Regions from separate parts of the Azospirillum sp. B510 genome, predicted to be linked through region 4. Evidence: predicted binding sites of a transcription regulator. Region 4 holds the regulator's gene; each other region holds the start of a gene.
What was found. Region 4 encodes PhoB, which activates phosphate uptake and scavenging genes when phosphate is short. Its sites were predicted from a motif close to TNTCATAAAACTGTCA; they were not measured.

Region 1 (5,299 bases), on a different replicon from region 4:
CCACGAGGTTGGCCTGCTCTCCTGCTGCTTCAGCAGGCCGCCCAGAGTCCGGGAGGACAAAGTCGGGGACGCCGGGGACGGGGAGGACGGCGCGGGGACGGATGACCCACCGGCGGATTGGCGGGAACTCCCGTCCCGCTCACCGCCGCCGTCCGCCGGGTGCGTCACGGAGCATGTCATGTCCGCGCCCGGCGCGCGAGCCGCCGCGAACGGATTGGCGGGTTTGTAAACGCTTCCTTGTGCATAGACCTGTATCGACATCATCGGACACCTTTCCCACGGCGGCTTTCTCAACCTTGGGAAGCAACCCTCATGCCATGCCCGCATCTCCTGGCTTTCACGCTCTTGCGCCGCTGGCGGCGACCGTCCGCCCCGTCCGATGGCGCGAACGCCCTGCAATACCTGCCGGGGGGCGGCAGTTTCTTCCGCCGTCACGAACCCGGCCTATCCGGTCGGAACGATTGCGCCCGGCTCCATTGCCGCCCTATGCTGATATATCACTAAGAATCACATCGGGAGACCGCCATGGAACCGCCCTACCTCGCCGACGACCATCGTTACGAGACGATGAGCTACCGCCGCACCGGGCGCAGCGGGCTCGACCTGCCGGCCATCTCGCTGGGGCTGTGGCAGAATTTCGGCGGCGCCGACGTGTTCGCCACCGGGCGCGCCGTGCTGCGCCGGGCCTTCGACCGTGGCGTCACCCATTTCGACCTCGCCAACAATTACGGCCCGCCTCCCGGCTCGGCCGAGGAGAATTTCGGCCGCATCCTCGCCACCGACTTCCGCCCCTACCGCGACCAGATGGTCATCTCGACCAAGGCCGGCTACGACATGTGGCCTGGCCCCTACGGCAACTGGGGGTCCCGCAAATATCTGGTCTCCAGCCTGGACCAGAGCCTGAAGCGGATGGGGCTCGATTACGTCGATATCTTCTATTCGCACCGCGTCGATCCCCGCACCCCGCTGGAGGAGACGATGGGGGCGCTCGACCATGTCGTGCGCCAGGGCAAGGCGCTCCATGTCGGCATCTCCTCCTACTCGCCGGAGATGACGCGGCGGGCGGCCGGCATCCTGCGCCAGCTCGGCACGCCCTGCCTGATCCACCAGCCCTCCTACTCGCTGCTGAACCGCTGGGTGGAGGGCGATGGCGAAGGTGAAGGCAAGGGCGGCGGGCTGCTCGACACGCTGGACGATCTCGGCATGGGTTGCATCGCCTTCTCGCCGCTGGCCCAGGGCATGCTGACCGACAAGTATCTGGGGGGCCGCCCCGCCGACGCCCGCGCCGCCAAGGGCGGGTCCCTCAAGCCGGACTTCCTGTCGCCGGAGAATCTGGAGCGCATCCGCGCGCTGGACGCCATCGCCCGACGGCGCGGCCAGACGCTGGCGCAGATGGCCATCGCCTGGGTCCTGCGCGACCCGCGCGTGACCTCCGCCCTGATCGGCGCGCGCAACGTCGGGCAGCTCGACAATTCGCTGGACGCGCTGAACAATCCGTCCTTCACGGCGGCGGAGCTGGCGGAGATCGACAGCCACGCCGTCGCCGACGCCGGCATCAACCTGTGGAGCGCCTCCTCCGCCGCCGAGGCCGGCTGAACACGTGACGGGACGGGGCCCGCGGACAGGAGGCGGGCCCCGTCCCATCGGTTGCGAGGCCCGTCCGGCCGCGGCGTTCAGAACAGATGACGGAGGAGATAGTACAGCAGGCCGGCCAGGGTGATGGCGGCCGGCAGGGTCAACACCCAGGCCATCGCCATGCTGCGCACGGTGCTCCATCGCAGGCCCGATCCGTTCGCCGCCATGGTGCCGGCGACGCCGCTCGACAGGATGTGGGTGGTCGAAACCGGCAGCCCATACACCTCCGCCAGCCCGATGGTGCCGGCGGCGACCAGCTCGGCCGATGCGCCCTGGGCATAGGCCAGATGCTGCTTGCCGATCCGCTCGCCAACGGTGACGACGATGCGGCGCCAGCCGACCATGGTGCCGAGCCCGAGCGCCACCGCGACCGAGAACTTCACCCAGTCGGGAATGAAGCGGGTGCCGGCGTTCAGCGCCTCCTGATAGGATTTCAGGGTGGCCGCCTCGGCCTCGGGAAGGGTGGCCCCGGCCTTGGGCAACAGGCGGACGGCATCGGCCGCCAGATACATGTCGTTGCGCATGTTGGACGTCGCTTCGGCCGGAACATGCTTGATAGCGCCGTAATTCCGCACGCCCTGCGCGATGTCGGCGGACAGCACGGCCAGCGCGCCATAGACCTCCGGCCGGTTCAGCTCCTTCGTCCGCAAGGCGTCTCCCACCAGCCGCCTCGCCTCTTCCGCCGAGGCCGGCCGCCGCCCGTCCGAATGAGACCGCAGGATCGCTTCGGCCCGGTGGGTCGTCTCGATGAAGGCGGGGGTGGTGCTGTCGGGCATGGTGCGGTTCAGCGCATAGGCGGTGGGCACCGCACCGATCAGGATCAGCATGATCAGCCCCATGCCCTTCTGCCCGTCATTGCCGCCATGGGCGAAGGACACCGCGGTGCAGGTCAGGATCAGCAGGCCGCGGATCCACAGCGGCGGCGGATGGTTGGGATCGGCCGGCTCGAACAGGCGCCGGTTGCGGACCGCCCGCTTCAGGACCAGCAGCAGCAGGGCGGCCAGGACGAAGCCCATCACCGGGCTGAACAGCAGGGCCCGCAGCACCCCGAGGGCCTGCGCCCAATCGACGCCCGAGGTCGCCTGCCCGTCCGGCGCCATCAGCTGGTTGGCGAGACCGACCCCGATGACCGAGCCGATCAGGGCATGGGAGGAGCTGTTCGGCAGTCCGAGCGCCCAGGTTCCCAGATTCCAGATGATGGCGGCGATCAGCAGGGCGAAGATCATGGCATAGCCGGCGCTGCCGCCGACCTGAAGGATCAGCTCCACCGGCAGCAGCGTGATGACGCTGTAGGCCACGGCTCCCGATGAGAGCAGCACGCCCAGGAAGTTGAAGGCGCCCGACCAGACCACCGCCAGCACCGGCGGCATGCTGTGGGTGTAGATGACGGTCGCCACCGCGTTGGCAGTGTCGTGGAAGCCATTGACGAATTCGAAACCCAGCGCGATCAGCAGCGCCAGGGCGAGAAGCAGGAAGGCCCCGACCGCCAGCGGCGGCTGGTCGACCCGCTGGAGGTCGGTGACGAAGCCATGGACCGCATAGCCGAGACCGGCGGCCAACAGGATCAGGAACGCCACCGGCACGGCGTAATGCGGTTTCTGGTGAAGATTCGGACCGGAGGCCGGCGACGAGGCGCCAGACGGCAATATGGTGTCCGACATGGTCGTGCTCGCTGTTCGAGAGGATCAAGCCATCTAGCCGAAACAACCGGAATGCGACCCGTGGCGCGGCCATCGCTTAACGGGCGGCCCCCGGCACCGGTTGCCGCCGTCACCAAATCTTCATCGAACAGTCACCCGGCGGAGAGCGGGCGTCGGAGGGACTCTGATCAAGCCGCATCCCGCGGGCGCCCACGGCTATCGCATTTGACACCCTCTCCCGCCCCGGGAGAGGGCACGTAACCGACGGCCAAAGGCCGGACGACCGCAACGCGGTCGTAGGTGAAGTGCGGTCGCGAGACTTGCGAGCGACCTCGGGGCCCAAGCGCAGCTTGGGAAGGGTGAGGGGTGATCCAAGGAACCATGCGGTTCGGGCCTCTTGGTCTACCCCTCACCCTCCCCGCCTTTGGCGGGTCCCCTCCCTCTCCCGGGACGGGAGAGGGCAATTCTTGTCAAATGCGATAACCCTGCGCGGGCGCCCATGCGAGCGCGACCATCAGTCCGCCGTGGCGCCATCGGTGGCGCGATAGCGTTCCAGCCAATGGGCGTAGGGCGCCGGCAGCACCCAGGAGGGGCGCTCGACGCCCAACTCCTTGGCGGCACGGTAGGGGTAATGCGGATCGGCCAGATGGGCGCGGCCGATCATCACCAGATCGAGCTGCCCATCGGCGACGGTGCGGTCGGCGATCCTCGGCGCGTCGATGCCCCAGGCCGCGGCCACCGGCAGCTCCGCCTCGCGCCGCACCCGTTCAGCCACCGGCGCCAGGAAGGCCGGCCCCCACGGAACCCGCGCGTCGGGGGTGGAGAAGCCGACACTGACGCTCAGCATGTCCAGCCCGCCGACGCGCAGGTTGCGGGTGAGCTCGATCGACTCGGCCAGCGTCTCCTCGTCGCGCCCGTCATACTCGATGACGCCGAAGCGGGCGGTCAGCGGCAGGTTCTCCGGCCACACCGCCCGCACCGCCGCCAGTGTCTCCAGCAGGAAGCGGCTGCGCCCGGCCAGATCGCCGCCATACTGGTCGGTGCGCCTGTTGGCATGGACCGAGAAGAAGCTCTGGCCGAGATAGCCATGGGCGAAATGCAGTTCCAGCCACTTGAAGCCGGCGTCGCGGGCGCGCACGGCGGCGGCCACGAAATCGGCGCGGACGCGGGCGATGTCGTCCAGGGTCATCGCCCTCGGCAGCTTGGGCAGGTGATGGCCGAAGGCGACGGCCGACGGCGAGATCGTCTCCCAGCCGCGCGGATCGTCCGCGGCGATGTGGTCATCGCCCTCCCACGGGCGGTTGGCGCTGGCCTTGCGCCCGGCATGGCCGATCTGGATGCCGGGGACGGCGCCGGCCGCGGCGATGGAGGCGGCGATGCGCGCCATCCCCTCGGCCTGGGCGTCGGTCCACAGGCCGGTGCAACCCGGCGTGATGCGGCCCTCCGGCGACACCGCCGTCGCCTCGACGATCACCAGGCCGGCGCCGCCGCGGGCGAGGCCGGGATAATGGGCGAGATGCCAGTCGGTGACGGCGCCATCGACGGCGCTGTACTGGCACATCGGCGGAACCGCGATGCGGTTGCGCAGGGTGACGTCCTTCAGCGTGAAGGGCGTGAACAGAGCGGACATGCGAATTCCCGTCTCGATGGTGGCGATGGCGGCGGAGCGAGAAGAAGGGGGGTGCCCCGCCCTCCCCGGCCGCGCGTCCGGGGAGATTTATGGTCCGCCCAAGCCTCAGCCAACCCGCCCAGCCGGCAAACGCCCCGCCATCGCCGCATGGCTGCGGCCAGCGTTGCGCAGGCGTTTCAGCCCGAAGCCGGCCCCGAGCCGACCAGCATGTTCGAGCCCACCGGCATATTTTTCCGGTTTCACGGCAAAACTCCGCCCAGCCGGATCGGCGCCTCATGCCGGCAATCAACACCTATAAGATGCATCCCCCTTGAAAAAGCGCCTGTTTCGTCGCCGCGCGTGATGACACCGGCGATGGCATGCGGATTGCTTATCTCAGGTTGTTGCCAACCGT
Region 2 (5,299 bases), 710 kb from region 4:
CGATCTTGCCGCCCACCGCGGCGCCGAAGCCGTGCATCGAGGACGGGTTGCCGAAATGCTCGGTGAAGAGCGGCAGCATCTCCTGCAACACTTCCGGATCGACGCGGGTGGTGGCGTTGTTGTCGAGATAGATGGCCTGGTTCATGGTCTGACGGCTCATGGCTTCGTGCTCCCCTTAGCCCGCATGGGCCGGCATGAGGGACGCGGGCTTGACCCGCACGAACTCGCCGAGCTTCTCGACCAGCTTCATCTGCACGCCCATCATCGTGCCGGCCGACTGCGAACAGCCGGAACAGGCGCCGGAGAGCCGCACATAGATGTCCTTGCCGTCGATGTCGACCAGTTCCACGTCGCCGCCGTCGCGCTGGATCTGCGGGCGCATCTCCTCGATGGCGGACATGATGACCTTCATGCGCTGAACGTTGGTCAGCTTGGGCGCCGCCGCCGGCTCCGCCCTCGGTTCCAGCGGCTTGATGGCGTCGAGCCCGACGGTGCCGGGGGCGTGTTTCGCGGCGGGCTTCAGCGCGCCGGTCTTGGCCAGCACCTCCTCCAGCACCTCCTCGATCTTCTCGTGGCAGGTCTGGCAGGAGCCGCCGGCCTTGGTGTAGTGGGTGACCTCCTCCAGCGTGGTCAGGCCATTGACGGTCACCGCGCGCTCGATCATGGCGGCGTCGACGCCGAAGCATTTGCAGACCAGTTCGCCTTCCTCATGGTCGTCCTCCCACGCCTCGCCCTTGTAGTTGGCGATGGCGGCGCGCAGCGCCTCGGCACCCATGACGGAGCAGTGCATCTTTTCCGGCGGCAGGCCGCCGAGATACTCGGCGATGTCGCGGTTGGTCAGGGTCAGCGCCTCGTCCACCGTCTTGCCGATGATCATCTCGGTCAGGGCGGAGGAGGAGGCGATGGCCGAGCCGCAGCCGAAGGTCTGGAACTTGGCATCCAGGATGATCTGGCTGTCGGGATCGACCTTCAGCATCAGACGCAGCGCGTCGCCGCAGGTGATGGAGCCGACCTCGCCGACCGCGTTGGCGCTGTCCAGGACACCGGAGTTCTTCGGATTGAAGAAGTGTTCCTTGACCTTGTCGGTGTAGTTCCACATGTCGCTGCTGCCTTTCCGTGGGGTGCGCGCCTAGGGGAAGAGCTGTCCGGGAAGAGTGTCCGGGGCGGGATCAGTGAGTGGAGTAGGGGGCCGACGACCCGCAGCCCGACGAGGAGGTCGGCGAGGAGGTCGAGCAGGAGCCGCCGCCTTCACCGCCGGCCGAGAAGGATTTGCCGCAGCCGCAGCTGCTGGTCGCGTTCGGGTTGTCGAATTTGAAGCCGGAGCCTTCGATGCCCTCGACGAAATCGACCACCACGCCGCTGAGGAAGGGCTGGCTGTTGGCGTCGACGAAGATGGTGACGGGGCCGAAGCTCAGCACAGCGTCGTCGTCGGTTGCCGCCGCTTCCAGACCCATCTGGTATTTCAGCCCGGCGCAGCCGCCGTCGGTCACCGCGATCCGCAAGCCGGCGGCGGCACCGCCCGACTTCGCCAGGACCCGTTCCAGGGTGGAGACCGCCGCATCCGTCAGAGTCACCATGTCCCGCCTCCTCAAACCGCGTCGCCGGGGATGCCGGCCGATCTGGGGAGGTTAAAAGCAAAGGGTGTGCCAACTTATCAAGTTATTGATTCTAAATGATTGTCAGGTCTGAAAGGGCTGGCGAATGTCTGACATAGTTTCGCTAACCAACATTTTTGTCGGGTTTTGCGCGTGTCGCTTTTGCGACAGCCGCGACACTTCGCCGCACAAAAAAATTATGGTCTTTCACGGCGCCCGCGCGCGTACCATGGGCCGTCGTCGGTGCGTCGGATGGTTGATTTTCTCAACGGAAAATCCGGACGGATGTCCGGGCAGCGGAAAGGCGAGGGACAGGATGGCGATGGAGGATATGGACGGGCAGCCGATCGAACTGCGGATATCGAACGGCCGCATGGCCTTCGGCGACGTGCCCGAACCGGTCGACGAGTTGCTGCAAGAGGCGGTGAAGGCCCGCGACGTGCCCGACGCCTGCGAGGCTCTGCTGTGGGAGGCCCACCGCAAGGGGCCGCGGGTGCTGCCGGTCTTCTACGCGCTCTATAAATTCTACTTCAACCGCAAGAAGCTGGCGGAGGCGGAGCGGGTGGCCCGCATCGGGCTGGACGCGGCGGCATTGCAGGGTGGCTTTCCCGCCGACTGGCCGCGGCTGAGGGGCGACAGCACCGACTGGACGGCGGCCGGACCGGCGCGTTTCTTCCTGTTCACCATGAAGGCGCTGGCCTTCATCGAACTGCGCCGCCACAATCGCGAGAAGGCGCTGGCGATCCTCGCCAAGATGGCGGAGATCGACCCGGCCGATCAGGTCGGCTACGGCACCATCGCCGCGCTCGCCAGAGGGCTGGAGGGCGGGCTGGAGGGAGAGGGCGGGGCGGCGTAGCGGCCCAGCCCGATTGAGCGGCCCCTCACAAAAAAGCCCCCCGGCCCAGGGGGGAACCGGGCCGGGGGCAGCGGGGATCCGCGTCTCACGACGCACTCACGACGCGCTCTCTCACGTCGGGAGTTATTGCGGCCTCACCGGGGTGGTGGGGCCGCAAACCGGTCAGGCGGCGATGGATTCCAGGGCCGGATAGTCGGTGTAGCCCTTGGCGTCGCCGCCGTAATAGGTGTTGCGGTCCGGCTCGGCCAGCGGCGCCTCGGCCCGCAGGCGCAACGGCAGGTCCGGGTTGGCGATGAAGGCCTCGCCGAAGCTGACCGCATCGGCCTCGCCCTTGGCCAGCGCCGCATCGGCGTCGGCCCGGCTGTAGCCGCCATTCAGGATGAAGGGGCCCTTGTAGACGGCGCGCAGGGCGGCGGCGGCATGGGGCGCGCCCTCCGGCGGCGCCATGTGATGGCCGGGGCGGCCTTCGATCACATGCAGATAGGCGAGGTTGAAGGGGTTCAGCGCCTTGGTGACCGCCAGGAAATGCGGCAGCGGGTCGCTGTCCCTCATGTCGTTGAACACGCCGGTCGGCGACAGGCGGACGCCGATGCGGTCGGCGCCGACCGCATGGGCCGTGGCCTCCAGAATCTCCAGCAGGAAGCGGCAGCGGTTCTCCACCGATCCGCCATACTGGTCGGTGCGGGTGTTGGTGCTGTCGCGCAGGAACTGGTCGATCAGATAGCCGTTGGCCGCATGGATTTCGACGCCATCCAGACCGGCATCGAACACCGCGCGCTTGGCGGCGTCGGCGAAATGGCGGACCAGGACGGGGATCTCCGACGTTTCAAGGGCGCGCGGAACCGGGAACGGCTCCATGCCGGCGCCGGTGAAGAGCTGGCCCTTGGCCGCGATGGCCGAGGGAGCGACCGGGGCGGCGCCGTTCGGCTGGAACAGCGGGTGGGAGATGCGGCCGACATGCCAGAGCTGGGTGACGATCCGCCCGCCCGCCGCATGCACCGCCTCGGCCACCGCGCGCCATCCCAGCGTCTGGGCGTCGGTGTGGATGCCCGGCGTGTTGGGATAGCCCTGGGCGGTGTCGCAGACCTGGGTCGCCTCGGTGATGATCAGGCCGGCCGAGGCGCGCTGCGCGTAATAGTCGGCGGTCAGCGCCGTCGGGCAATTGCCGTCGCCGGCGCGGCCGCGGGTCATCGGCGCCATGATGACGCGGTTCGGCAGCTCGATGGCGCCGAGGCGCAGCGGCGTGAACAGATCCGGCGTGGCGGTGCTGTGCGACATGGCGGAAATACCCTCCGTTGGACAATTGGCTTGTCGGGTAACCGGGTGTATGTATGTGAGTACATACTTGAAGCAAAGCCTGCCGCTTGTCAAGTATGTATCTGCATACTTATTATCAAGCCGAAGCGACCGGCTGGAGAGGGACGGGCTTTGGACGCAAGCAAGGAAGCCGCGGGCAAGGACGATGGCGGCTGTTGCCCCGGCAATGGCAGCGAGGGCGAGGGCGGGGGGCGCCGGCGCGACCGCGCGGCGACCGAAAACGCGTTGCTTGACGCCGCCAAGATGGTGTTCGCCGAACGCGGCTTCGACGCGGCGACGACGCGCGAGATCGCCGGCCGGGCCGGGGTCAACGAACAGCTGATCCAGCGCTATTTCTCAGGAAAGAGCGGGCTTCTGCTGGCGGTGGTGGAGCGCTATTGGCGCGAGGAATCGGGCGGCTGCGCCTTGCCGCCGCCGGATGAGGATCTGGAGACCGACCTTGTCCATTTCCTGCACGCCCAGTTGAAGCACAGCTGGGCGTGCCGCGACTTCACCCGTGTCGTGCTGGCCCGCGCGCTGGTCGATCCGGCGATCGCCGACGAGATGGCGCGCACCCTGTCGCAGAGCCGGATTCCCTGTCTGATCAAGCGGCTGGAGGGCCATCGCGACCGTGGCGCCATCGCCGCCGACGCCGATCTCGCCAATGTGGCGGCCGGCATCGCGACGCTCAGCTTCGGGCTGGGCTTCCTCGATCAGGTGGTGTTCGGCCGCGACGATGCCGGCATCTGCGCCATGGTCGGCACCCTGGCCCACACCATCGCCCACGGTCTCACACCCCGCTGACCGTTCACTCGGCCGCCGCCGCCGCCGCCGCGCGGCTGGTCCGGCGGTGGTTGTGCACCGCGTCGGCGGTGAACACCGCCAGCGCCACCCAGATGCAGGCAAAGGTGATGGCATGGCCGCGGGTGAAGGCCTCGCCATAGACCAGCACGCCGAGCAGCAGCTGCCCGGTCGGCCCGACATATTGCAGCAGCCCCATGGTGGTCAGCGTCAGCCGCCCGGCGCCGATCATGAACAGCACCAGCGGCACCGCCGTCATCGGTCCGGCCAGCACCAGCAGGATGCTTTCCCCCCAGCCATGGCCGAAGGCGCCGCCGCCGCCCAGCCACAGCAGATAGCCCAGCGCCGCCGGCAGCAGCAGGGCGGTTTCGACCAGCAGCCCGATCAGCGGGTCGATCGCCGCCTTCTTGCGCACCAGGGCGTAGAAGCCGAAGGACAGCGCCAGCGACAGGGCGACCCAGGGCACCGCGCCATAGCTGGCGACCAGGCTGCCGACGCCGGCGGTGGCGATGGCGACCGCCAGCATCCGGCCGCGGCTGAGCCGCTCATGCAGGAACAGCACGCCGAGCAGCACATTGATCAGCGGGTTGATGAAATAGCCCAGGCTGGCCTCGACCAGCCGGCTGTTCACCACCGCCCAGATGAAGACCGTCCAGTTGACGGTCACCAGCAGGGTGGTGACCACCAGGACGCCGAGCCGGCGCCAACTGCCGACCGCCGTGACGATCGCCGCCGGCCCCCGGGTCGCCAG
Region 3 (5,299 bases), 720 kb from region 4:
GATAGACGCGGAAGATCAGCGTCTCCGTCGCCTTGCCCGGCCCGCCCTGGGTCAGGGCGTGGATGGTGCCGAAGGTCTCGAAGAAGGCGTAGACCATGTCGACCACCAGCAGAAAGAAGGTGGTCGGCGACAGCAGCGGAAAGGTGATGGTCCAGAACCGCCGCGCCGGCCCGGCGCCGTCGATGCTGGCCGCCTCCATCACCGAGCGCGGGATCGCCTGGAGACCGGCCAGGAAGAAGATGAAATTGTAGGACACCTGCTTCCAGCTGGCGGCGAGTATGACCATCACCAGCGCCTGACCGCCGTTCAGCCGGTAGTCCCAGTCATAGCCGAGCGCCCGCAAGCCCTTGCCCAGGGAGCCGATGTCGGGATTGAAGATGAAGATCCACAGCACCGCCGCGACGGCGGGGGCCAGCGCATAGGGCCAGATCAGCAGCGTCTTGTAGACCTGCGCCCCCTTGATCTTCGAATCGGCCAGCACCGCCAGCAGCAGCGCCACCCCCATCGCCAGCACGGTGACCGCGACGCTGAAGACGACGGTCACCTTCAGCGTGTCGATGTAGTTCGGGTCACCCAGCACATTGGTGAAATTCTCGAACCAGACGAACTCGCTGCGGATGCCGAAGGCGTCCTGGAGATGCACCGACTGCCAGATGGCGTTGGCCGCCGGCCAGATGAAGAACACCAGCGTGACCGACACCTGCGGCGCCAGCAGCAGATAGGGCAACAGCCGGTTGTCGAAGGTGACGCGACGCTGCACGGGATGGTCTTTCTCTTTTTACGCCTTCTCCAGTCCCGGAAGAGGGAGGGGGACCCGCCGCGAAGCGGTGGAGAGGGTGAGGGGCAAGGCAAGACTTCCGAACCGCATGGTTCCTTGGATCCCCCCTCACCCTTCCCGCTTCGCGGGCCCCTTCCCTCTCCCGGGGCGGGAGAGGGAGGTTACAACCAACCGATCAGCCCTTGTTGGCGCGCTCGAAGTTGCGCAGCACGGTGTTGCCGTGCTTGATCGAGGCGTCGAGGGCCTGCCTGGCGTCCTGTTGGCCCTGGAAGGCCTTCTCAAGCTCCTCCTGGATGATGTTGCGGATTTCCGGCAGGTTGCCCAGGCGCAGGCCCATGCTGTTCTCGGTGGTCGGCGTGCGGGTCAGCTGGGCCGCCGGCACGTCGGCGCCGGGGTTCTTCTCGTAATAGCCCTGCGCCTTGGCGATCTCGATGCCCTTCAGCGTCACCGGGACATAGCCGGTGTCCATGTGCCACTTGGCATCGACCTCGGGCTTGGCGAGATAGGTGAAGAACTCCGACACCGCCTTGTATTCGGCCGGGGTGCGCTTGGGCGAGGTCATCACCCAGAAGGTGGCGCCGCCGATGATGCCGTTCTTCGGGTCGTTGTTGGCGAATTCGGGCCAGTAGGGCAGCGGGGCGGCGCCCCAGGCGAAGGTCGCCTCCTTCAAAATGCGGCTGCGCAGCGAGGAGGAGCCCTGGATCATCGCGCATTCACCCGACGGGAACAGCGCGTCCGGCTTGTTGTCGCGGCCGCCATACTTGAACAGCCCCTCCTTCTGCATGTCGATCAGGGTCTGGACATGCTTGACATAGACCGGGGCGTCGATCTTCAGCTCGGCGTTCAGCCCGCCATAGCCGTTGGCCTGGGTGGCGAAGGGGGTGTTGTGGATGGCGCCCAACTGTTCCAACTGCACCCAGGTCGGCCAGGAGGTGGTGAAGGGGCAGCTCGACCCCGACGCCTTCAGCTTCCTCGCCGTCTCGATCAGCTCCGGCCAGGTCGCCGGCGGCTTGGCCGGATCGAGGCCGGCCTTCTGGAAGGCGTCCTTGTTGTAGAACATGATGGCGGTGGAGCTGTTGAAGGGCAGCGCCATCATCTTCCCGTCCTTGGACGAGTAATATCCCTTCACCGCCGGGATGTAGGCGTCGGGGTCGAAGGAGGCGCCCGTCTCCTGCATCAGCTGGTAGACCGGCTTCACCGCCGGGCCGGCGGCCATCATGGTGGCGGTGCCGACCTCGAACATCTGCACGATGTGCGGGGCGTTGCCGGCGCGGAAGGCGGCGATGGCCGCCTGCATCGTCTCCGGATAGCTGCCCTTGTAGGAAGCGTTGACCTGGACCGCCTGCTGGCTGTCGTTGAAATCCTTGACGATCTGCTCCAGCTGGCCGCCCAGCGGCTGCGGCAGGCCGTGCCAGAAATCGATCACCGTCCTGCCCTGCGCCAGGGCGGCACCCGGCAGGGCGGCGAGCAGCAGCGCGGTGGTGGCGGCGGCGCCCGTCAGGAGGGCAAGCTTGCGGCGGGTCAACATGCGGTGGGTCTCCCTGTCCCGGTATGGGTCGCGGTTGTCATGAGGGCAACGGGTTGCCGTCCCGCGATGCTTCCGTGAAGTTTTGATGGCAGACGCATACGGCGTTGTGCGCGCTTGCGAAAACAGGCCGGCGGCACAATGGTCGGTTACAAAATTGTTTTGTTGCCCTAACGGTCACACTGACCATGCGGGACGAGGTCTGTCAAGGCGCCGATTCGCGGTTCCATGGCGCGGAAAAACAACCCGAAGGAAATGTTGCGGATCGAAAACGCGCGAAAGCGGATTGGTCAGCGGAAACCGGCGGGGTCGGTCCTCTGTCCGGCGGCGGGAGCGCCGTCCGGACCTCCGGTCACGCTGCGGCTGAGCAGGCGGCGCAGGACGGCGGGATCGCAGGGCTTGTGAAGCAGGGGAAAGCCGCTGCGGTCGACGCTGCGCAGCCGGTCGGGGTCGGTATCGCCGGTGACGATCACCCCCGGCACCCGCCGCCCGCAACGGGCCCGCACCGCCTGGATGGCGTCGATGCCGCTCTCCGGCCCCGACAGGCGGAGGTCGGACAGCACGAGGTCGGGGGGCGTGGCGGCGCCGTCCAGCCCGGCGCAGGCCTCGTCGATGCCGCGCGCCGGGATGACCTCGTAGCCCCAGCCCCGCAACAGCAGCCCGATGCCCTCCAGCTGCATGGCATCATCCTCGATCACCAGCACCGTGCCGGCCGCCGCACCGCCTGACGGGGACCCGGCTGATGAAGGCCCGGCTGATGAAGGCCCGGCGCCCGGCTCGGGCTCGCTGTCGGACGAGTCGCCGCCCGCCCGGTCGCCATCCGCGCCGGTCAGCGGCACCTCCACCGCGAAGACCGAGCCCCTGCCCGGCCGGGAGCGCACCGTCACCGGATGCCCCAGCACCTGCGCCAGCCGCCGCACGATGGCGAGGCCGAGGCCCAGTCCCTGCTTGCGGTCGCGTCCGGGATTGCCGAGCTGGTGGAAATCCTCGAAGATCACCGCGTGATGGGCGGGGTCGATGCCGATGCCGGTGTCCCACACCTCGATACGCAGAGTGGCGCCGCGCCGCCGCGCCGCCAGCAGCACGCCGCCCGACTGGGTGTAGCGCAGGGCGTTGGCCAGGATCGGCCGCAACAGCCGTTCCATCAGCGCCGGGTCGCTGGCGACCTCTGCATCCAGCGGGTGGACGTTGAAGCGCAGCCCCTTGGCCTCCGCCTCCGGCCCGAACTCCTCCAGCATCCTGGCGAGCAGGTCATCGACCGGAAAGACCCGCGGCTTGGCGGTGACCAGCCCGGCCTCCAGCGCCGAGACCTCCAGCAGGGCGCGCAGCAGGGTCTCGCCGCCGATGATCGATTGCTCGAGCCGGTTCGCCAGCTCGATGGCGGCGGGATCGGTCAGCCGGCTGCTCAGCAGATGATGGAACAGATGCATCGCCTGGAAGGGCTGGCGCAGGTCGTGGCTGGCCGCCGACAGGAATTTGCCCTTGGCGGTGCGGGCGCGCTCGGCGTCGGCGCGGGCCCGCATCACCTCGGTCCGGGCTTCGGCCAGATCGGCGGCCAGTTTGGCGGTCAGGGCGGCGGCGGGGTCGGCGGCCAGCGCCACCGCGCGGATCCGCCCGCCGGCATCCGGCACCGGGGTCAACGCCCATGTCAGCGCCGATATCCCCGCCAGACCCGGCACCGGGCCCACGGCACGCGCCGGCGCCCCGGTCGCCATCACCTGCCGCAGCAGGCTGCCGATCCCGTCCACCCCGTCGGCCGGCAGCAGCTCCGCCAGCGGACGCCCCTCCACCGCGGCGGCCGGACGGCCGAGACCGTCGGCGAAGGCGCGATTGGCCACCAGAACCCGCCCGTCCGCGCCAAGCAGGGCCTGGGGGTGGCCCTCGGCCGACAGCAGGGCGTCCAGCCAATCCTCGCGTGTCGGCGTCCGTTCTGGAATGAGAGGCATCGGCATATGTCCGGCAAGGCTGAGGGGAGGACCAATCACAAGCAAGTAAGCGGCGGAACCGGCGAAAAATGGCTATCTCCAGACCACCGCGTTACCTCTGCTTTATCTTGTGCCCCGATCGATCGTGTCAAATGTGACCTCGGTCCAATCCATGGCCTAGGTTCGTTCGAAAGCCCTAACGCCTTAAGCCGAAACCACCGCCTTGCGCCAGTCGGACAAAGGGCGGAGGAGGCTTCCGCATCCGGCGGTCGCCGCGCTATAAGACGCCATGGTGCAACGCGGCCCTTCCCCCCTCCCCGCCACTCTCCCCGCCCCGGCGCGCCGCCGCCGGCGAACCGCCGCCCGGCCGCCCCGACCGCCCCAGCCGCCGCGGGCGCTGGAGATATCCGGCCTGCCGGTTCCGTTGGAATTGCGGGAAAGCGCGCGGGCCACCCGCATGACCCTGCGCGTCGATGCCGGCCGCGGTCTGGTCGAGGTGGTGGTGCCGGTCGGCGTGTCGGAAACCGACGCCCGCCAGTTCGTCGGCCGGCATGACGGCTGGCTGCGGGCGCGGCTGGCGGCGATGCCGCCGTCCCTGCCCTTCGCCGACGGCGCCAGCGTGCCCTATCTCGGGGTCGAGCATGTCATCCGCCACGACCCGGCCCTGCGCGGCCCGAGCCGGATCGAGGATGGCGCCCTGCTGGTCGGCGGCCAGCCCGAGCATGTCGCCCGCCGCGTCCGCGATTTCCTGACCGCCGAAGCCAAGCGCGAGTTGGCGACCCGCGCCCGCCTGAAAGCCGCCTCCATCGGCGCCCGCGTCGCCGCCGTCACCATCCGCGACACCAAGAGCCGTTGGGGCAGCTGTTCCTCGACCGGCCGGCTGTCCTTCTCCTGGCGGCTGATCCTGACGCCGGAGCCGGTGCTGGATTATGTCGTCGGGCACGAGGTGGCGCATCTGCGCGAGATGAACCATTCCCAGCGCTTCTGGGCGCTGTGCGCCAGCCTGACCGCCGGCCGCGGCGTCGACTGGCCGCGGGCCTGGCTGAAGGCGAACGGGACACGGCTGCTGCG
Region 4 (5,299 bases):
GGGTGAACGGCCGGGACGCCGAAAAGGCCTTGGTCGATCCGGAGCAGGCCTGGATCCTGGCCGGCGACCGCGGCATCACCTATTCCGCGACGATCCCGAAACGCTCGACCGTCACCGCCGGGTCGTGGTGGCCGACCGACTATGCCGGCCCGCCGCTGATCTCCATCCACCAAAGCGTCGCCGAGGCCTTCGGCATCGGTCCCGGCGCCACCATGACCATCAACATCCTGGGCCGCGGCATCGAGGCCAAGGTCGCCAACATCCGCGCCGCCGATTTCGGCAGCATGGCGATCAACTTCACCCTGGTCTTCGCCCCCGGCACGCTGGAGGGCGCGCCGCAGACCTGGATCGCCACCGTCCGCGCCACGCCCGACGCCGAGACCCAGGTGCAGCGCGCCGTCCTGCAACGCTTCCCCAACATCACCATGGTCCGGGTGAAGGACGCGCTGGACACGGTGGCGGAGATGCTGGGCCATATCGGCACGGCGGTGCGCATCGTCGCCGGCATCACGCTGGCCGCCGGCACCCTGGTGCTGGCCGGCGCCGTCGCCGCCGGCCACCGCCGCCGGGTCTATGACGCGGTGGTGCTGAAGGTGCTGGGGGCGACGCGCGGCGACGTGCTGCGCGCCTTCCTGCTGGAATATGGGCTGCTCGGCCTGCTGACCGCGGTCATCGCCGGCATCATCGGCACCTTGACCGCCTGGGCGGTGCTGAAGTTCCTGATGCATTGGGAATGGAGCTTCCTGCCGTCGGCGGTCGTCACCACCGCTTTGCTGAGCACGGCGATCACGCTGGCTTTCGGGTTTTATGGTACTTGGCGGGCTTTGGGCCAGCCTTCGGCGCCATTGCTTCGGAACGAGTGATTCCCGCGTCATGACGCCGCAGCAAAAACGAATCGTGAAAGCTTTTTCATTCCGAAAAAGCGTCGCCGATTCCTATTGAACCGCATGGCGGACTCGCCAATATGTCTTGCGACGGGATCACCCTATTCCACCGAGGAAACCAAACCATGGCAGACCCGACCTATAACCGCTTCGCGACCGTGGGCCGCGCGACAGATCGGGGATACTTAGACGAAGGCCTGCGGCAGCACATGCTGCGCGTGTACAACTACATGGGTGCCGGCCTGATCCTGACGGGTCTGGTCGCGGCCCTCGTGTCGTCCAGCCCGGCCATCATGATGGCGATCTTCGGCTCGCCGCTGAAGTGGGTGGTGATGCTGGCCCCGCTGGCCTTCGTCATGGTGCTGTCCTTCGGCATCCAGCGCCTGTCCTTCGCGTCGGCACAGATGATCTTCTGGGCCTATTGCGGCGCGATGGGCCTGTCGATGTCGGCCATCTTCCTGGTCTTCACCGGGGCGTCGATCGCGCTGACCTTCTTCGTCACCGCCGCGACCTTCCTGGCGATGAGCCTGTACGGCTACACCACCAAGGCCGACCTGTCGAAGATGGGCTCGTTCCTGATGATGGGCGTCATCGGCTTGGTGATCGCCGGCCTGGCCAACATCTTCTTCCAGTCGCCGGCCCTTCACTTCGCGATCTCCGCCATCGGCGTGCTGATCTTCACCGGCCTGACCGCCTATGACACCCAGGCGATCAAGGAAAGCTACGCCGAGAGCTACGATCACGAGAGCGCCGGCAAGCTCGCCCTGATGGGCGCCCTGACGCTGTATCTGGACTTCATCAACCTGTTCCAGTTCCTGTTGCAGTTCCTGGGCCAGCGCAACAACGACTGACCCCGGCAAACCTGATCGGACAAGCCGCTGATCACAGCGATCACCGCCCGGAAGCCTCCCGCTTCCGGGCGGTTTTCTTTTGGGCGGCTCAAGGTTCGACGGTCACCACATCGCCCACCGCCAGCCCCAGCGCCCGGTCGGCCCGCCCGCGATTGACGGCGATCTCCGCCAAGCCGTTCGAGTTCTCGTACCACAGCGGCTGCCCCGGCCCGACGGCGCCGAAGGTCCGGGAGCGGGCGATGCGCGTGCCGGCCGCGCCCAGCACCGCATCGGCGGGCAGGGTGGAAGCCCGCATTCCGGTCATGGCGTTGCCATAGACATCGACATAGACGATGCGCGGCAGTTCGTCCGGCCAGCCGGGTCGGTCGATGTCGGCGGGGGCGAGCGGGCCGCGCTCGACGGCCCGTCCGGTGGCGAGACGGGCGGCGACCGGGGCGAACAGGTCGCGGCCATGGAAGCTGGCGGACAACCGCTCCGGAATCCAGTCGATGGTCCAGGCGTTTAGCGACGTTGCGCGGCGGGCGGCCAGGGCGAACAGACCATTGTCGGGGCCGACGAACCAGCGCCCGTCCGCCTCCACCATCACCGGCCGCCGGTCGGTGCCGACACCGGGATCGACGACGCAGAGAAAGACGCTTCCGGCCGGAAAGGCCGGGGCGTAGGCCGCCAGCAGATAGGCGGAGAGCTGCGGGTCGAAGGCGGGAGCGTCGGCGAACAGGTCGATGACCGGCACGCCGGGCGCCTGTTGCGCCAACACCGCCTTCATCTGGCCGGTATAGGGGCCGGAAAGGCCGAAGTCGGTGAAGAGCAGGATCATGAGGGGGGCAGCGCGGCCGGATGGGAAATGTCAGGAGCAGTCAGCTCCCGACCTTGATCCTCCCCCGCGGGGCGGGGAGGATCAAGGTCGGGGGCTGACCTCGCATCACATCGACTTGGTATCGAGCGCGTAGCCGGCCGACCGCACGGTACGGATCAGGTCCAGCTCATCCTCCTCGTTCATCGCCTTGCGCAGGCGGCGGATATGGACGTCGACGGTGCGCGGCTCGACATACACATCGTGCCCCCACACCAGATCGAGCAGCTGTTCGCGGGAGAAGACGCGGCCGGGATGCTGCATGAAATGGCGCAGCAGGCGGAACTCCGTCGGCCCGAGATGGACGTCGCGGCTGTTGCGGCGGACGCGGTGCGCGGCCAGATCCATCGTCACGTCGGCGAAGGTCAGCACCTCGTCGGTCATGCCGGGGGAGGCGCGGCGCAGCACCGCGCGCATGCGGGCCACCAGCTCGGTCGGCGAGAAGGGCTTGGTGATGTAGTCGTCGGCGCCGGAATTCAGGCCGCGCACGCGGTCGCCCTCCTCGCCGCGGGCGGTCAGCATGATGATCGGGATGTCGCGGGTCTTGGCGTTGCGGCGCAGCTGGCGGCAGACCTCCAGCCCGCTCATCAGCGGCAGCATCCAGTCCAACAGGACGATGTGCGGCGTCTGTTCGCCGGCGGCCAGCAGGGCCTCCTCGCCGTCGCTGGCGGTGGCGACGCGGAAGCCTTCCTTTTCCAGGTTGTACTTCAGCAGCGTCAGGATATCGGCCTCGTCCTCGACGATCAGGACGAGCGGCTTCAGGGCCGCGTTCATGGTGGCTCCGTTCACGGCGCGCGTCTCGACGTTAACCGGCATGGGACAGCCTTTTCAACAAGGAGGGAGGGGAGGCGGGGGTGGGGCGCAAGCGGGAAGAGATCAGCCATAGCGGCCGGTGATGTAGCCCTGGGTGCGCTCGTCGCGCGGGTTGGTGAAGATGTCCTCGGTGTCGTCGCACTCCACCATCTCGCCGAGATGGAAGAAGGCGGTGCGCTGGGACACGCGGGCGGCCTGCTGCATGTTGTGGGTGACGATGACGATGGTGTAGTTGGCCCGCAGCTCGTCGATCAGCTCCTCGATATGGGCGGTCGCGATGGGGTCGAGCGCCGAGCAGGGCTCGTCCATCAGGATCACCTCGGGGCTGACGGCGATGGCGCGGGCGATGCACAGCCGCTGCTGCTGGCCGCCGGACAGGCTGGTGCCGGGTTCGCGCAGGCGGTCCTTCACCTCCGCCCACAGGCCGGCACGCTTGAGCGAGGTCTGCACCACCTCGTCCAGCTCGGCGCGGCCCGACGCCAGACCATGGATGCGCGGGCCGTAGGCGACATTGTCGTAGATCGATTTGGGGAAGGGGTTCGGCTTCTGGAACACCATGCCGACACGGGCGCGCAGCTGCACCGCGTCGACCGTCTTGCCATAGACGTCCTCGCCGTCGAGCGCGATGCGTCCTTCGACCCGGCAGCCCTCGACGGTGTCGTTCATCCGGTTCAGGCAACGCAGGAAGGTCGATTTGCCGCAGCCGGACGGGCCGATCAGCGCCAGCACCCGGTTCTCCTGGATGTCGAGGTCGATGCCGCGCAGCGCCTGCTTGGCGCCGTAGAACACCGTCACCCCGCGGGCGGTCATCTTGTTCGGCAGGGCGGCGCCGCGACGCTGGTCGGGACGCCGGTCGCCATGGGGCCGCAGCTTCAACGGGCTTCGCATGCTCATGGCGCTCACCACCGTCTCTCGAAAATCTTGCGCAGGATGACCGCCGCCCCGTTCAGCAGGATCAGGACGCCGAGCAGGACCAGGATCGCCGCGGAGGTGCGTTCGGTGAAGGCGCGCTCCGGGCTGTCGGCCCACATGTAGATCTGCACCGGCAGCACCGTGGCGCTGTCGGTCAGCCCATGGGGGATGTCGACGATGAAGGCGACCATGCCGATCATCAGCAGCGGCGCCGTCTCGCCCAGCGCGCGGGCCATGCCGATGATGGTGCCGGTCAGGATGGCGGGCATCGCCAGCGGCAGCACATGATGCAGAACCGTTTGCAAAGGCGAGGCGCCGATGGCGAGCGCGGCGTCACGGATCGACGGCGGCACCGCCCTCAACGCGACGCGGGCCGAGATGATGATGACCGGCAGCGTCATCAGCGCCATCACCAGCCCGCCGACCAGCGGCGCCGAGCGCGGCATGCCGAAGAAGCCGAGGAACACGGCCAGACCCAGCAGGCCGAAGATGACCGACGGCACGGCGGCGAGGTTGTTGATGGTCACCTCGATCAGGCCGGTCCAGCGGTTCTTCGCCGCGAACTCCTCCAGATAGACCGCGGCGGCGACGCCGACCGGCACCGACAGCGCCATGGTGACCAGCAGCGTCAGCAGCGAACCGACAAGGGCGCCGCCGATGCCGGCCTGTTCCGGCTCCCGGCTGTCGCCGGCGGTGAACAGGGTGGTGTTGAAGCCTTGCGCCAGCGCGCCCGAGGCCAGAAGCGCGTCGGCGGCGGCGACCTTGGCGTCGCTGAGACCACGTTCGCCCTCCGGCAGGTCGCGGCGGTAGCCGCCCTTCACCAGCTGGTCGATCTGGTCGTCGGCCCGGACCCAGACGGTCCGCGTCGTCCCGGCCAGCGCCGGGTTCTTCGCCACCATCGCCTCCAGCTCGTAGGGCGCGCCCGACGACAGCAGCTCGTTCAGCACGCGGCGGCCGGCACGGTCGGTCACCTGCGGGAACTGGGC

Region 1: the regulator PhoB is predicted to act here: its motif matches at 3,415-3,430, upstream of AZL_RS29810 (inorganic phosphate transporter).
Region 2: the regulator PhoB is predicted to act here: its motif matches at 1,750-1,765, upstream of AZL_RS03465 (HesB/IscA family protein).
Region 3: the regulator PhoB is predicted to act here: its motif matches at 2,382-2,397, upstream of ugpB (sn-glycerol-3-phosphate ABC transporter substrate-binding protein UgpB).

What each region holds. Positions count from the first base shown of each region.
Region 1 covers NC_013858.1:565,121-570,419, forward strand. Annotated here, with positions in the region: gene AZL_RS29800 (hypothetical protein) at 1-60, opposite strand, end outside; gene mgrA (L-glyceraldehyde 3-phosphate reductase) at 526-1,596, shown strand; gene AZL_RS29810 (inorganic phosphate transporter) at 1,674-3,296, opposite strand; gene AZL_RS29815 (NADH:flavin oxidoreductase/NADH oxidase) at 3,790-4,905, opposite strand.
Region 2 covers NC_013854.1:735,356-740,654, forward strand. Annotated here, with positions in the region: gene nifS (cysteine desulfurase NifS) at 1-160, opposite strand, end outside; gene nifU (Fe-S cluster assembly protein NifU) at 176-1,099, opposite strand; gene AZL_RS03465 (HesB/IscA family protein) at 1,170-1,577, opposite strand; gene AZL_RS03470 (hypothetical protein) at 1,912-2,451, shown strand; gene AZL_RS03475 (alkene reductase) at 2,614-3,729, opposite strand; gene AZL_RS03480 (TetR/AcrR family transcriptional regulator) at 3,880-4,551, shown strand; gene rarD (EamA family transporter RarD) at 4,556-5,299, opposite strand, start outside.
Region 3 covers NC_013854.1:746,916-752,214, reverse strand. Annotated here, with positions in the region: gene ugpA (sn-glycerol-3-phosphate ABC transporter permease UgpA) at 1-760, opposite strand, end outside; gene ugpB (sn-glycerol-3-phosphate ABC transporter substrate-binding protein UgpB) at 954-2,306, opposite strand; gene AZL_RS03515 (ATP-binding protein) at 2,594-4,249, opposite strand; gene AZL_RS03510 (M48 family metallopeptidase) at 4,518-5,299, shown strand, end outside.
Region 4 covers NC_013854.1:25,972-31,270, reverse strand. Annotated here, with positions in the region: gene AZL_RS00160 (ABC transporter permease) at 1-863, shown strand, start outside; gene AZL_RS00155 (Bax inhibitor-1/YccA family protein) at 1,010-1,735, shown strand; gene AZL_RS00150 (SAM hydrolase/SAM-dependent halogenase family protein) at 1,824-2,552, opposite strand; gene phoB (phosphate regulon transcriptional regulator PhoB) at 2,658-3,362, opposite strand; gene pstB (phosphate ABC transporter ATP-binding protein PstB) at 3,465-4,211, opposite strand; gene pstA (phosphate ABC transporter permease PstA) at 4,301-5,299, opposite strand, start outside.